Regions from separate parts of the Rhodopseudomonas sp. NSM genome, predicted to be linked through region 2. Evidence: predicted binding sites of a transcription regulator. Region 2 holds the regulator's gene; the other holds the start of a gene.
What was found. The regulator LexA, encoded in region 2, represses DNA repair genes until DNA is damaged. The targets are predictions, from matches to a motif close to TGTTCNNNNTGTGTTCNG.

Region 1: a site for LexA is predicted at 2,406-2,423, ahead of ACTZWT_RS18120 (PA0069 family radical SAM protein). Genes of this name have one in related genera too.

Annotation. Positions count from the first base shown of each region.
Region 1 is NZ_JBQTCH010000007.1:88,976-95,397, forward strand. It holds gene ACTZWT_RS18110 (glycosyltransferase family 39 protein) at 1-169, opposite strand, end outside; gene ACTZWT_RS18115 (ribonuclease HII) at 241-1,095, opposite strand; gene ACTZWT_RS18120 (PA0069 family radical SAM protein) at 1,224-2,384, opposite strand; gene ACTZWT_RS18125 (glycosyl transferase) at 2,563-3,126, shown strand; gene ACTZWT_RS18130 (bifunctional helix-turn-helix transcriptional regulator/GNAT family N-acetyltransferase) at 3,301-4,224, shown strand; gene ACTZWT_RS18135 (hypothetical protein) at 4,224-4,379, shown strand; gene ACTZWT_RS18140 (CoA-transferase) at 4,389-5,141, opposite strand; gene ACTZWT_RS18145 (CoA transferase subunit A) at 5,138-5,956, opposite strand; gene moaB (molybdenum cofactor biosynthesis protein B) at 6,065-6,422, opposite strand, start outside.
Region 2 is NZ_JBQTCH010000002.1:63,763-70,184, forward strand. It holds gene ACTZWT_RS04520 (ComEC/Rec2 family competence protein) at 1-2,265, shown strand, start outside; gene lexA (transcriptional repressor LexA) at 2,299-3,006, opposite strand; gene ACTZWT_RS04530 (molybdopterin molybdotransferase MoeA) at 3,181-4,392, opposite strand; gene ACTZWT_RS04535 (hypothetical protein) at 4,621-4,989, shown strand; gene arr (NAD(+)--rifampin ADP-ribosyltransferase) at 5,058-5,468, opposite strand; gene ACTZWT_RS04545 (acyl-CoA thioesterase) at 5,615-6,106, opposite strand; gene ACTZWT_RS04550 (HAD family hydrolase) at 6,136-6,422, opposite strand, start outside.

The DNA of each region.
Region 1 (6,422 bases), on a different contig from region 2:
CCTGATATTCCCGGCCATAGGCGAGCACGATCGCAACGCCGTCCGGCGGTCCGGCATAGACCAGCAGCGGGACGATCAGCCACAGCAGCGCCTGCGCCGACACCACCAGCCAGAACATCAGCCGCGGCCGGGCGCGGATCAATTCGATGATCAGGGAGGTAAAGCGCATAAGGGGCCAGCGGAGTTCGGTTCGCCCGTGATAGAACCCACCGGCGCACCAGGCAACCGGCTTGGCACCGCCTACAGCGTGGCCTCGATCGCGGAATCCGCGGGTGTGTCGAACAGATCGCCGCTGAGGGCGGCGACCTCGGCCGGCACGCCTTCGATCTTCCGCCAGGCGGCGGCGACCGGCGCGAAGAACCGGCGGTGATGTTCCGTCGGACCGAGCCGCGCCAGCGCCGCGAGATGCTCGGGCACGCCGTAGCCCTTGTGCTGCTCGAAGCCGTAGCCCGGACACTCCTGCGCAAGCCGGCACATCAGCCGGTCGCGCGTGACCTTGGCGATGATCGAGGCCGCGGCGATCGAGGCGATCAGACCGTCGCCGCCGATCACCGCCTCGCTCTCGCACCGCGTCGCCAGCCGGTCGCGGCCGTCGACGAAGACGTGCTGCGGCAGGTCCGGCAGCGCATGGACGGCGCGGGTCAGCGCCCACAGCGAGGCGCGCAGGATGTTGTCGCGGTTGATCCGCTCCGGCGAGGCGCAGGCGACGGCGACCTGCGCGGTGGCGCAGATTTCCTCGAACAGCTCCTCGCGCCGCTCGGCGGTGAGCCGCTTGGAGTCGTCGAGGCCCTTCGGAACCCGCTTCGGGTCGAGCACCACGGCGGCCGCGACCACCGGGCCGGCGAGCGGCCCGCGGCCCGCCTCGTCGCAGCCGGCGACCGGCCAGACGCCACGCTTGAGCAGCGCGCGCTCGCGCCGAAAGCTCGGCGGCGCCACCGCGATCACGCCACGGCCGAGTCCCTTGGCGGGCGAGGCTTTGGCGGCCTGCGCCTTTCCGGTGGCTTTGATTGACGTCGCGGCCGGCTTCGCCGCCTTGGCCGTCGTCTTCGCCTTGCCGGGCGCGGCCTTGGCAGGCTTCGTGGAATTCCGAATCATGCGGCGATGCTGCGGGCAGGCACCGGCACGCGCAACCGGAAATTCCGCGCCATGCCCGCTATTCAAGCGACATCGCCGCCGCCGGAACTCGCCGCCCTTCCCCATCAATCCCGCGAGTGGAAGCCCCGCTAGAACAAACTCAACTGCTGCCCCGCCCGCTCCGGCTTTGCGAAATGATCCGTCGTCAATTTCGAGCGGCGCTTGTTGAGGCCGAGTCGCGCGCAGGCGGTCTCGAAGCGGCGACCGATCATCCAGGCGATCGGGCCGGTGCCTTTCATCCGCGTGCCCCATTGCGAGTCGTAGTCGCGGCCGCCGCGCATATCGCGGATCAGCGTGAAGACGTGGCGGTAGCGGTCCGGATAGTTCGCCATCAGCCATTCGCGGAACAGGTCGCGGACCTCGAGCGGCAGCCGCAGCATTACGTAGCTCGCCTCCTTGACACCGGCATGGGCGGCGGCGTCGAGGATGCGCTCGATCTCGACGTCGTTGAGCGCCGGGATCACCGGCGCCACCATCACGGTGGTCGGAATCCCGGCCTCCGACAGCCGCTTCAACGCCTCCAGCCGCTTTTCCGGCGTCGAAGCGCGCGGCTCCATGGTGCGCGACAGTTTCGGGTCGAGCGACGTCACCGACAGCGCCACCTTGGCGAGCTGGCGCTTCGCCATCCGCGCCAGGATATCGATGTCGCGCGTCACCAGCGCCGATTTGGTGACGATCCCGACCGGATGGCCGGTCTTTTCCAGCACTTCGAGCACGCCGCGCATGATCTTGTGCTCGCGCTCGATCGGCTGGTACGGATCGGTATTGGTGCCGATCGCGATCATCTTCGGCTCGTAATCGGCGGCGGCGAGTTCCTTCTCCAGCAGCGCCGGCGCGTCCGGCTTGGCGAACAGCCGGGCCTCGAAGTCCAGCCCCGGCGACAGGCCCAGATAGGCATGGGTCGGCCGCGCGAAACAGTAGACGCAGCCGTGCTCGCAGCCGCGATACGGATTGATCGAACGGTCGAAGCCGATATCCGGCGAATCGTTGCGGGTGATCACCTTTCGCGCGGTGTCGAGCGCCACCGTGGTCTTGAACGGCGGCAGCTCGTCGAGGCTCTGCCAGCCGTCGTCGAACGCGACCCGCGCCTCGGCCTCGAACCGACCCGAAGCGTTGGATTGCGCGCCACGGCCGCGGCGACGTTGCTTATCGATAGCAACTTCGATCGCAGGAAAGGGAGAAGGCGCGCCCACCGGCTCGGAGGGCGCCGTGACCGGCGGGCGCTTGAGGGCATTGGATGCTCTGCTCATGGTTCGAAGATAGCGCGTAAATAGAACAAATCAAGAACATAATCGTCGCATCCACAGCGCCGCCGGGTCGATCAACCACATCGCTTGGGTTCGGCCCGGACTGCAATTCCGGGCTGATTTCGGCGCCGCGAGGTGCTAAGCGTGCATCAAATGGTCGTAACCAGGTCATTCGGCGGACATGCTGAGCGTCATCATTCCTACCGACGGAGTTGAACGGACCGCGGTCGCCACCTTGGCCGCGCTCGTGCCTGGCGCGGCCGCCGGCGTGATTCGCGAGGTCCTGCTGGTCGATCGCAAGGATGACGGCGTGATCGAGCGCGTCGCCGACGTCGCCGGTTGCGGCTTCCTCGCCGTGCAGGGCAGCCGCGCCGCGGCGCTGGCAGCGGGCGCGCAGCAATCGCGGTCGCCATGGCTGATGTTCCTGCACGCCGGCGCGGTGCTGGATTCCGGCTGGATCGAGGAGACCTCGCAGTTCATCCAGGGCGTCTCGCTCAGCGGCCGGCCGCGCGCGGGGATCTTTCGCTATGCGCGCTCACCTTATGCGGAGCCGAGCTGGCGCGAGACGTTCAAAGCCCTGCGCCGGCAGATCGCGGGGCCGCGGGCCGATCAGGGCCTGCTGATCGCCCGCGATCACTACGACCAGCTCGGCGGCCACGACCCGGAGCGCTCCGAAGCGCGGCTGCTGCGGCAGCTCGGCCGCTCGTCGCGCACGCTGCTGCGCAGCCAAATCGTGCTGGTCTGAGCGCGGCGCCGCTCCTCGACCGACAATCTCCCTTCCCGCCCCATCCCCGCCCTCGCGACAGATCGCGGAGACGCTCCGCGCGTCGCGGCAGACGGACGAGTGCGGCCGTGGGCCGGAAAAATACTTGCCAAAAGCAACCATATATTTGACAATGGCAACCATTGAGGAGTTGCCATGTCGAACCCCGTCCCGCCCGATCAGGTCGCCCGCGTCCGCGGCTTCAACCGCTTCTACACCCGCCGGCTCGGCGTGCTCGAGCAGCACCTGCTGAATACGCCTTTTTCGCTCACCGAAGCCCGGGTGCTGTACGAGCTGGCGCATCGCGACGCCCCCCTCGCCAAGGAGATCGGCGCCGAGCTGGGCATCGACGCCGGCTATCTCAGCCGGATTCTCCAGAGCTTCGATGAGCAGGGCCTGATCAGCCGCAAGCCGTCGCCGGACGACCGGCGGCAGTCGCGGATCGGCCTGACAGCGAAAGGCCGCACCACCTACGGCCGGCTCGAGCAGCGCTCGCAGCAGGAGATCGCGGCGATGCTCGCGGGCCTGCAGCCGTCCGAGCGGTCGCGGCTGGTGGCGTCGATGGAGACCATCGAGCGATTGCTCCGCGCGGCCCCGTCGCAGGGCCCGATCCTGCGCGGCCCGCAGCCCGGCGACATCGGCTGGGTGGTGCAGAGCCACGGCGCGTTCTATGCCGCCGAATACGGTTTCGACGCCTCGTTCGAGGCGCTGGTCGCCGAGATCGCCGGCAAGTTTCTCGCCGCGCACGATCCCAGGCGCGAGCGCTGCTGGATCGCCGAACTCGACGGCGCTCAGGCCGGCTCGCTGTTTCTGGTGCAGGCCAGCGACGAGGTCGCCAAGCTGCGGCTGCTGCTGGTGACGCCGCAGGCGCGCGGCCATCGGCTCGGACAGCGGATGGTGCAGGAGGCGATCGGCTTCGCCCGGCAATGCGGCTATCGCAAAGTGACGCTGTGGACCCAGAGCATCCTCGGCGCGGCGCGAAAAATCTATCAGGACGCCGGCTTCGTGCTGGTCGCGACCGAGCCGCATCGCAGCTTCGGCCCCGACCTGATCGGCGAGACCTGGGAGCTGACGCTGTAATGGCGCCGCGTCGCGACCAGTCGCGGCAGGTCACCTCCGAGCTGATCGCGTTCCACGCCCGGCGTGGACGGGCGCTGCAGCGCGCCGCTATTTATGCGGCCATGCGCGCATTGGTCTGCTGGCTGCGCGCGGCGCTCGGCCGGCGCCGCTTCTGAGCGGCAGCCTCACGCGGCGCGATCGGCCACCATCGTCTCGACGAATTGCGGATAGCACTCGGCGAGTTCGGTGGTGACCCGGCCGCGCAGCAGCGAAAGCGTTTCCGCATCCGGCTCCGGCGTGAACGGCACCTCGTCCGGCGCATCGTAGTCGAAGCCGGTGTTGGCGCGGACATCCGAAGCCGAGCCGCCGCGATGCACGCTGCGCAACCGGAAGCGCTTCTTCTGCTTGTCGAAGTCGAACAGCGCGAGGCCAGTCAGCAACGCGTGCGGCCCGCCGCTGCGATGAATGCCGTCGCTCGATCCCGGCGCGCTGACGAAATCGACCTTGTCGACCAGCACCCGCGGCGAGTGCTCCTCGCGAAACAGGATCACCCGCGGGACCAGATAGTACATGAAGGCGGAGCCGAACGAGCCCGGCCAGCGCACGGTGCTCGCCGGATAGTCGCCGGTGCCGACCAGATTGATATTGGCCTGCCCGTCGATCTGGCCGCCGCCGAGAAAGAACGCGTCGATCCGGCCCTGCGCGGTGGCGTCGAACAGTTCGAACGAGCCGTTGGTGAAGAAATTGTGCTGGCGCGAGCCCAGCACGATCACCCGCACGCGCTCGCGGCCGCGCTGTTCGTTGCGGGCGCGCAGCAGCATCGCGCCGGCCGCCGGCATCGGCGACGACGCGCCGACCGCGACGGTGCGAACGCCGTCGAGCAGGTCGGCGATGGTGGCGATCAGGATTTCGCGCGACGTCGCGGGCATCGCGCTCATGCCACCGCCTCGAACGCTTGCGCGAAGCCCTTCATGTAGGCCGCGAAGCCGTCGGCCGAGCGCGCCATCTTGGCATAGCGCGCGACTTCGGCGCTGTCGGTGGCGTATTCACCGGCCAGCCCGAGCGGCCAGGCGCCGTGCTTCGCCTCGGCGATCGCGCCGACATACAGCGCCGGCAACACACCGGCGGCCGAGCGTTCGTCGGCGAGCAGCGAGGTCTCGACGATGCGTTCGACCGTCACCAGCGTGGTCTTCGCCGCATAGGCCATCGCCGCGAGCTCGGCCTGCCGTCCGATCCGGACATTGCCGAAGCGATCGGCCTCGGGGGCGTGAAACAGCGCGATGTCGGGCCGGATCGCCGACACCACGACGATCGGGTCGTTCGCGTCGAACGGATTGTCGATGATGGTCCAGTCCGGCCGCGAGGCCAGCAGGTCGCTGCCGATGATGCCGCGGATCGGCATGAACGGCACGCCCTTCTGGCCGGCGACGAGGCCGGCGAGAATCGCCGGGCAGGTCGCGTCCATCATCCTGAACGCGCCGTTGCGGATGCCGTCGGCGAATCGCGGCGCGCCGCCGGCCTCGCCGAGCGTCACCGCACTGGTCTCGAGCGTGCCGACCAGCCCCTCGCCGATCAGCATGTCGGCCTGCATGCCGCTGATCGGGACGCACACGAGGTGGAGATTTTTCGGGCGGTGGGCGAGAATCGCCGCCGTGGCGGCCATCGCGGCGCCGGCATTGTCGGAGCCCAGCGCGACCGTCATGCCGTCGCGAACCTGCGCGGCCAGTTGCTGCAGCGAAACGATTTCTCCCACGGCATCCTCCCTCGTCGCCGCGTGATCGCGGCTGTCGTTTGGACGGATGGTTTCGTGAGCAGGCGGGACTGTCAAGCCACGGAGCCGCTCACCACGGATGCGGTGAGGTCAGGCCTTGTCGCGGCGCAGATGCTCGTCGAGGCGGGGCATGATCTCGACGAAATTGCACGGCCGGGTGCGGTAATCGAGCTGGGCGGCGAGGATGCCGTCCCAGCCGTCGCGGCAGGCGCCGGGCGAGCCGGGCAGGCAGAAAATATAGGTCGCGCCCGCAACGCCGGCGGTTGCGCGGCTCTGGATCGTCGAGGTGCCGATCTTGCCGTAGCTCATGATGTGAAACACCGTCGAGAAGCCGTCCATGCGCTTCTCGAACAGCGGCTCGATCGCCTCGGGTGTCACGTCGCGGCCGGTGAAGCCGGTGCCGCCCGTGGTGATGATCGCGTCGATGCCCGCATCGGCGATCCAGCGC
Region 2 (6,422 bases):
ACCACGGTGCGGACCTGGCCGACGCGCGCCGCGTCGCCGGCCGGTGTGCTGGCGCCGTGGGGCGCATCGTTCTGGCCTGCGGTTGCGGAGACGCTGCGCGAATGGGCGCGGGCCGAGGCGGGGCCGGGCAGGCTGCTGCCGTTTGTGCCGGTCGCGTTCGGCGGCGGGATCGCGCTGTACTTCGCCGCCGACCACGAGCCGATCGCGTGGGTCGCCGGTCTGGCGGCGGTCGCGTTCGGCGTGGCCGCGTTTCTGGTCCGGCGCAACCGGGCGTTTCCGCTCGCGGTGCTGATCGCCGCCTTCGCCGCCGGCTTTGCCGCGGTCGCGTTGAAAGCCCAGCGGATCGCGCATCCGGTGCTGGCCAAGCCGGTGCAGGCGGCGACGCTCAAGGGATTCGTCGAAGCCCGCGAGGAGCGCGAGCGCACCGACCGCTTCGTGCTGCGCGTCACCGAGATGGATACCGCCGGCCGCGCGCAGGCGCTGCATCGCGTGCGGGTGTCGGTGCGCAAGGGCGCGGCGCCCGCGGTCGGCGATTTCGTGTCGCTGAAGGCGCGGCTGCTGCCGCCGCTGTCGCCGCTGCGGCCGGGGGCGTACGATTTCGGCCGCGATCTGTATTTTCAGGGCATCGCCGCCTCAGGCTTCGCGCTGGGCGCGATCACCGCACAGTCGCCATCGAGCGACGGCGGCTGGCGGCTGCACTACGCGAAAACCATGCAGGGGATGCGCGACGCGATCGATGCGCGGATACGGCTCGCGCTCGACGGCGACCAGCGTTCGATCGCCACCGCGCTGATCACCGGCCGGCGCGATGCGATCTCGACGTCGGTTAACGACGCGATGTTCATCTCCGGGCTCGGCCATGTGCTGTCGATCTCCGGCTATCACATGGCGGTGGTGGCCGGGGTGGTGTTCTTTGCGGTGCGCGCGGCTCTCGCGCTGATCCCGGCGCTGACGGTGACGTTTCCGATCAAGAAGGTCGCCGCCGGCGCGGCGCTCGCCGCCGCCGCGTTCTATCTGCTGCTGTCCGGCGCCGAGGTCGCGACGCAGCGCAGTTTCCTCATGACGGCGGTGGTGCTGATCGCGGTGATGGTCGATCGCCGTGCCATCACGTTTCGCACGCTGGCGATCGCCGCTTTGGTGGTGCTGCTGATCGCGCCGGAATCGCTGGTGCATCCGAGCTTCCAGATGTCGTTCGCGGCGACGCTGGGGCTGGTCGCACTGGTTCAGCTCGGCATGCCGGCGCTGTTCGCGACCGCGGACAGTTCGGCGACCGCGCGCGCGGCGCTGTGGGGCGGGCGCGAGATCGCGATGCTGGCGCTGGCGTCGCTGGTCGCGGGGCTCGCGACCATGCCCTATGCGGCCTATCACTTCCATCGCGTCACGCCTTATGGGGTGATCGCCAATCTGCTGGCGATGCCGGTGGTGTCGGCGATGGTGATGCCCGCAGGCCTGCTCGGCCTCGCCGCGATGCCGTTCGGACTCGACGGGGTGTTCTGGCGGATCATGGAGATCGGCATCGACTGGATGATCGTGGTGTCGCTGTGGGTCGCGGCGCTGCCGGGCGCGATCGGCAGGATCCCGGCGTTCGGGAGCGGGCCGTTGTTACTCGCGTCGCTCGGCATCGTCCTGCTCGGCCTGCTGCGCACGCCGCTGCGCCATGGCGGGCTGGCGCTGCTGACGCTTTCGACCGGCTGGGCGCTGCTGACGCCGCAGCCCGAGATTCTGATCGCCGGCGACGGAAGGCAGGTCGCGCTGCGCGGGCCCGATGGAAGGCTGCGGGTGATGCAGAGCGGTGGCGACAATTTCAGGATCCGGCAGTGGCTCGCGGCCGATGCGGATCCGCGCGCGGCCGACTCAGCGTCATTGCGTGACGGCGTTTCGTGCGACGCCGACGGCTGCGTCGGCGCGCTGGCCGATGGCGGGCTGGTGGCGCTGTCGTTCCGGGCCGATGGTGTGGCCGACGATTGCGCGCGGGCGACGTTGGTGATCGCGCTGGCGCAGCCGCCGCCCGATTGCGCGGCGCGTCTGATCAGCGCCGATATGCTCGCGCGCAGCGGCGCTCTGGCGTTGCGACGAAACGAGGGCGGGGACGGCGGATTCGTGACCGTCGCGGTGCGGCCGAAAGGGCTCGACCGGCCGTGGTCCCCGGCGCCCGCCGACGCGCCGGAGGGGGGCCTCGGAAACGCCCCGATGCAGCGGACAGTGCCGCGCTCCGCCCCGGTCGACGCCACTTCGGCGGCACCTGATCAGCACGACGAGGACTGAGCCCGCGACCCATCTCCGCGCGGGGCGTTTAGCTCAGTACTTGCGGTACAGCCCGATCAGCTTGCCCTGAATCCGTACGCGGTTCGGCGGCAGGATGCGGACCTCGTAGGCCGAATTGGCCGGTTCCAGCGCGATCGATGCGCCGCGGCGGCGGAAGCGCTTCAGCGTCGCTTCTTCCTCGTCGATCAGCGCCACCACGATGTCGCCGGTGTCGGCGCTCTCGTTGCGCTGGATCAGCGCCATGTCGCCGTCGAGGATGCCGGCATCCATCATCGAATCGCCGCGCACTTCAAGCGCGTAATGCTCGCCGGAGCCGAGCATGTCCGGCGGCACGCTGATGGTGTGACTGCGGGTCTGCAGCGCCTCGATCGGCGTGCCGGCTGCGATCCTGCCCATCACCGGAACCGCGACGTTGCGATCGGAATCGTCGTCGGCGTGCTGCGCGCTCGGCGGTCGAACCTTGCCGAGATTGCCTTCGATCACGCTGGGGGTGAAGCCGCGGCGGCCGCCGCCGCTATTGCCGCCGAGATCAGGCAGCTTGATCACCTCGATGGCGCGGGCGCGGTTCGGCAGGCGGCGGATGAAACCGCGTTCCTCCAGCGCCGTGATCAGGCGGTGAATTCCCGATTTGGAGCGCAGGTCGAGCGCGTCCTTCATCTCGTCGAACGAGGGGGGAACACCGGCTTCCTTCAGCCGCTCGTTGATGAATTTCAGCAGCTCGAATTGTTTGCGCGTCAGCATATCGACCATTCCCCAGATCTGGCGACGATCGCCGTGTCGTCGTGCGGTCCGTTCATCGCGCCCTGAATATGAACAGGCGAGGCGCAACTACTCGAAACAAATCATGAACGGACACTATATGTTCAGTATGTGTTCCGCAACCTCTTAATTTCAGGTCAACAAATTTGCGGATCGCTATTCCGGAAGCTTAAGGATGTGACAGCTCGATCCCGTCGCGGCCGCCGCCGCGAAGGGCGGGCGGACGATCAGCGCCTGTGCCGCGGACAGCCGCGCCAGCAGCGACGAATCCTGGCGGTCGACCGGCGTCGCCAGCCATTGCCCGTCGTCGCGCAGCGCCAGGTGGGCGCGCAGATAGTCTTCGCGCTGGTCGTTGGCGGTGAGGTCGGCGCCGAGCACGGCGGGGAGGCGGCGGTGCATCGATTCGCCCCGCCCCGACAGCACCCGGATCAGTGGCACCATGAACAGGAATGCGCAGACATAGGACGACACCGGATTGCCGGGCAGGCCGATCACCCGCATCGGGCCGAGCCGGCCGTGCATCATCGGCTTGCCCGGCCGCATCGCGATCTTCCAGAACGCGATCGAGGTGCCTTCGGCCTCAAGCGACGACTTGACCAGATCATGATCGCCGGCCGACGCGCCGCCGGTCGTCACCAGAACATCGGCGCCGAGGTCGCGCGCGCGCGTGATCGCCGCGCGGGTCGCCTCGACGGTGTCGGCGGCAATGCCGAGGTCGATCACCTCGGCGCCTTCGCTGCACGCCAGCGCCCGCAGCGCGTAGCCGTTGGAATAGACGATCTGGCCGGGGCCGAGTGCCGCTCCCGGCATCACCAGCTCATCGCCGGTGGCGAGCATGGCCACGCGCGGCCGGCGATGCACCGGCAGCATGGGGTGGTTCATACCGGCGGCGAGCGCGAGGTCGCGGTCGCTGAGCCGATGGCTCGCGCGCAGCAGCACCTCGCCCTCGGTGAAGTCGATCCCGGCGGGGCGGATGTGGCGGCCGTGGCGGGCGGCCTCGGTGATGGTCACCTGATCGCCGTCGCGCACGGTGTCTTCCTGGATCACCACGGTGTCGGCGCCGTCGGGGATGACGCCGCCGGTGAAGATCCGCAATGCCTCGCCGGGACCGACGGCTTGTTCCGCGGGCCGGCCGGCGGCGATCTCGCCGATTACGGTGAGCCGCGCCGGCGCGGTCGCGACATCGGCCGCGCGCACCGCATAGCCGTCCATCGCCGACATCGGCTGCGGCGGCTGGGTGCGTAGCGCGGCCAGATTGCGCGCCAGCACGCGGCCATGCGCGTCGTCGAGCGCGACCATCTCCTCGGGCAGCCCGGCGGCGCCGTCGAGCACCGCGGCCAGCGCATCCGCAACCGGCATCAGCGCCATCGGGCAACTCCGGGGCGGGCGGATCGAGGCGGCACGAGAGGGCAAAAGCGGTTTGTCATGATCCGGCTTTAGGTGCCCCGCGACCCTTGCGCAAGATGTCCCGGTGGTCCCGCCGCGGAGGGGCGGCTCGAGCGTCAAACGAAATCCTAATTGTCGGCAGAAGCCCCCGGGAGGTAGGACGGGAGGGGCGGCGAGGTTCTTGTCCGCCGGACCGCTGGGAGTGCGCAGATGGGCGACAATTTTGCGAAATGGCTGCTGCGGATCGTTGCCGTCATCGGCGTGATCGCGTTCGGCACGACCTATGCGATCCGGCACGACTGGAGCAAAGGCTGGATGCCGTCCGCCAATCCGGATTACGCGCCGCCGCCCGTAAGCGCGCCCGAGCCGGCCGCGCAGCCAGCCGCACCCGTCGCGCCGCCGGTCGCTCCGGCCGCGCAGGAAACGGCCCCAGCGGCCCCGCCTGCCGCTGCAGCGGCGCCGTCAGCCGCTTCCGCACCCGCTGCGGCCCGCGCCTATGTGCCGTGCCAGCCGATCGGCCGCACCGCCAAGGGCGAGCTGGTGTATTCGATGGATTGCCGGACGCCGCCGGCGCAGTAGACACACCGGTCGATCGGCGGATTGAAGCCGGGCGCGAGGCGGTTCGGACGCGCCGCGTCGCGATGGCTTCAGTCGAGAATGCGAGCGCCCTCGGCACTGAGCCGGGCCAACCCATCCTTCATCTGCTGCAGGCGTTCGGGTGAGTGGCCCTGCCACTTCGTCACCTCGGCGACGATGCGGAGCGGATGCTGCGAGCGATACGAAAGCGTCGGATTTCCCAGGAACTTCTTGTCGGTCAGATTGGGATCGTCCTCGATCGGGCCGGTGGGCTCGACGACATAGATTCGCTGTGCGCCGTCGCCGGCCGCCAGCTCCGCTCCCCAGATCGCGGCGTCGAGCGTGCCGGCGAAATACACCCAGGACAGCGCAGCGTCGGTGAAATTGGACTGGTATCCGACGACAATCAGGTCTCCGGGGTCCAGAGCCGCGCGGGTCCCGTGGAAGTACTGCCGCGCGAACATGGTGGCGGTCGCTGACATGGCTGTGCTCCTCTGCTGACGAGGCCGTACCGGTCCGCGGCACGCGCTGTTCGCTCTCACGGGTTGTACGCGCCGGCCCCGGACTTCCTTCGCATTCGGGCGCCGGTATCACGGTGCTATCCGGCGAGCCTAGGGCAAGTTGCGACCTACGCCGGGCCTGGGGTCGCCGCGCCGGCGTTGTCGTTCGGTCGCACCATCACCGGCAGATAGACCTGCGCGAATTCCGGCGGCAGGCGGCGGGGGCGGCCGCTCGACATTTCGATGCAGACGAGCTGCCAGCGCCCACGCATGACGGTGGCGCGGTCGCGCAGCCGGATCAGCTGGAAGCGGCGCTCCATCAGGAGCTTGCCGTCGCTGCCATAGACCCAGGTGCCGAGCAGCAGCTCGTCGCCGAGATGACTCGGCAGAAGGTAGTCGTATTCGCCGCGCCGGATCGCCATGGCGCGGTCGATCCGCTGCCAGTCGGCGAGCGCGAGACCGAGCGCTTCGGAATGCGCCCAGCCGACGCTGTCGCACCAGCGCACATAGACCGAATTGTTGGTGTGGTTGAGGCCGTCGATGTCGGCCTCTCCCGGGACCATCGTCAGGGTGAACGGGTTCGGGTGGTCCCAGTCCAGGTCGGAGGCTGCGGCGGTCATGGCAATCGTCGGCACTCGTGCGCGGGCCGTCACAGCCCGAGTTGATCCAGCGCCAACGCCACATCCGCGCTGGATCGGACATGGACGGCGCGGAGCCCGCGCTCGCGCGCGGCCGCGATGTTTTCGGCCAGATCATCGAAGAACACAATGCGTTCGGGTTTCACGCCGATCGCCGCCACTACGAAATCATAGACCTCGGCGTTCGGCTTGCGCATCCCGATCCGCGACGACAGGAACAGCTCGCGGAACGGCGTCAGCAGTTCAGCATAGTGCTCCAGGAAATGCGCGACATGCGCGTCGTTGGTATTGGACAGCG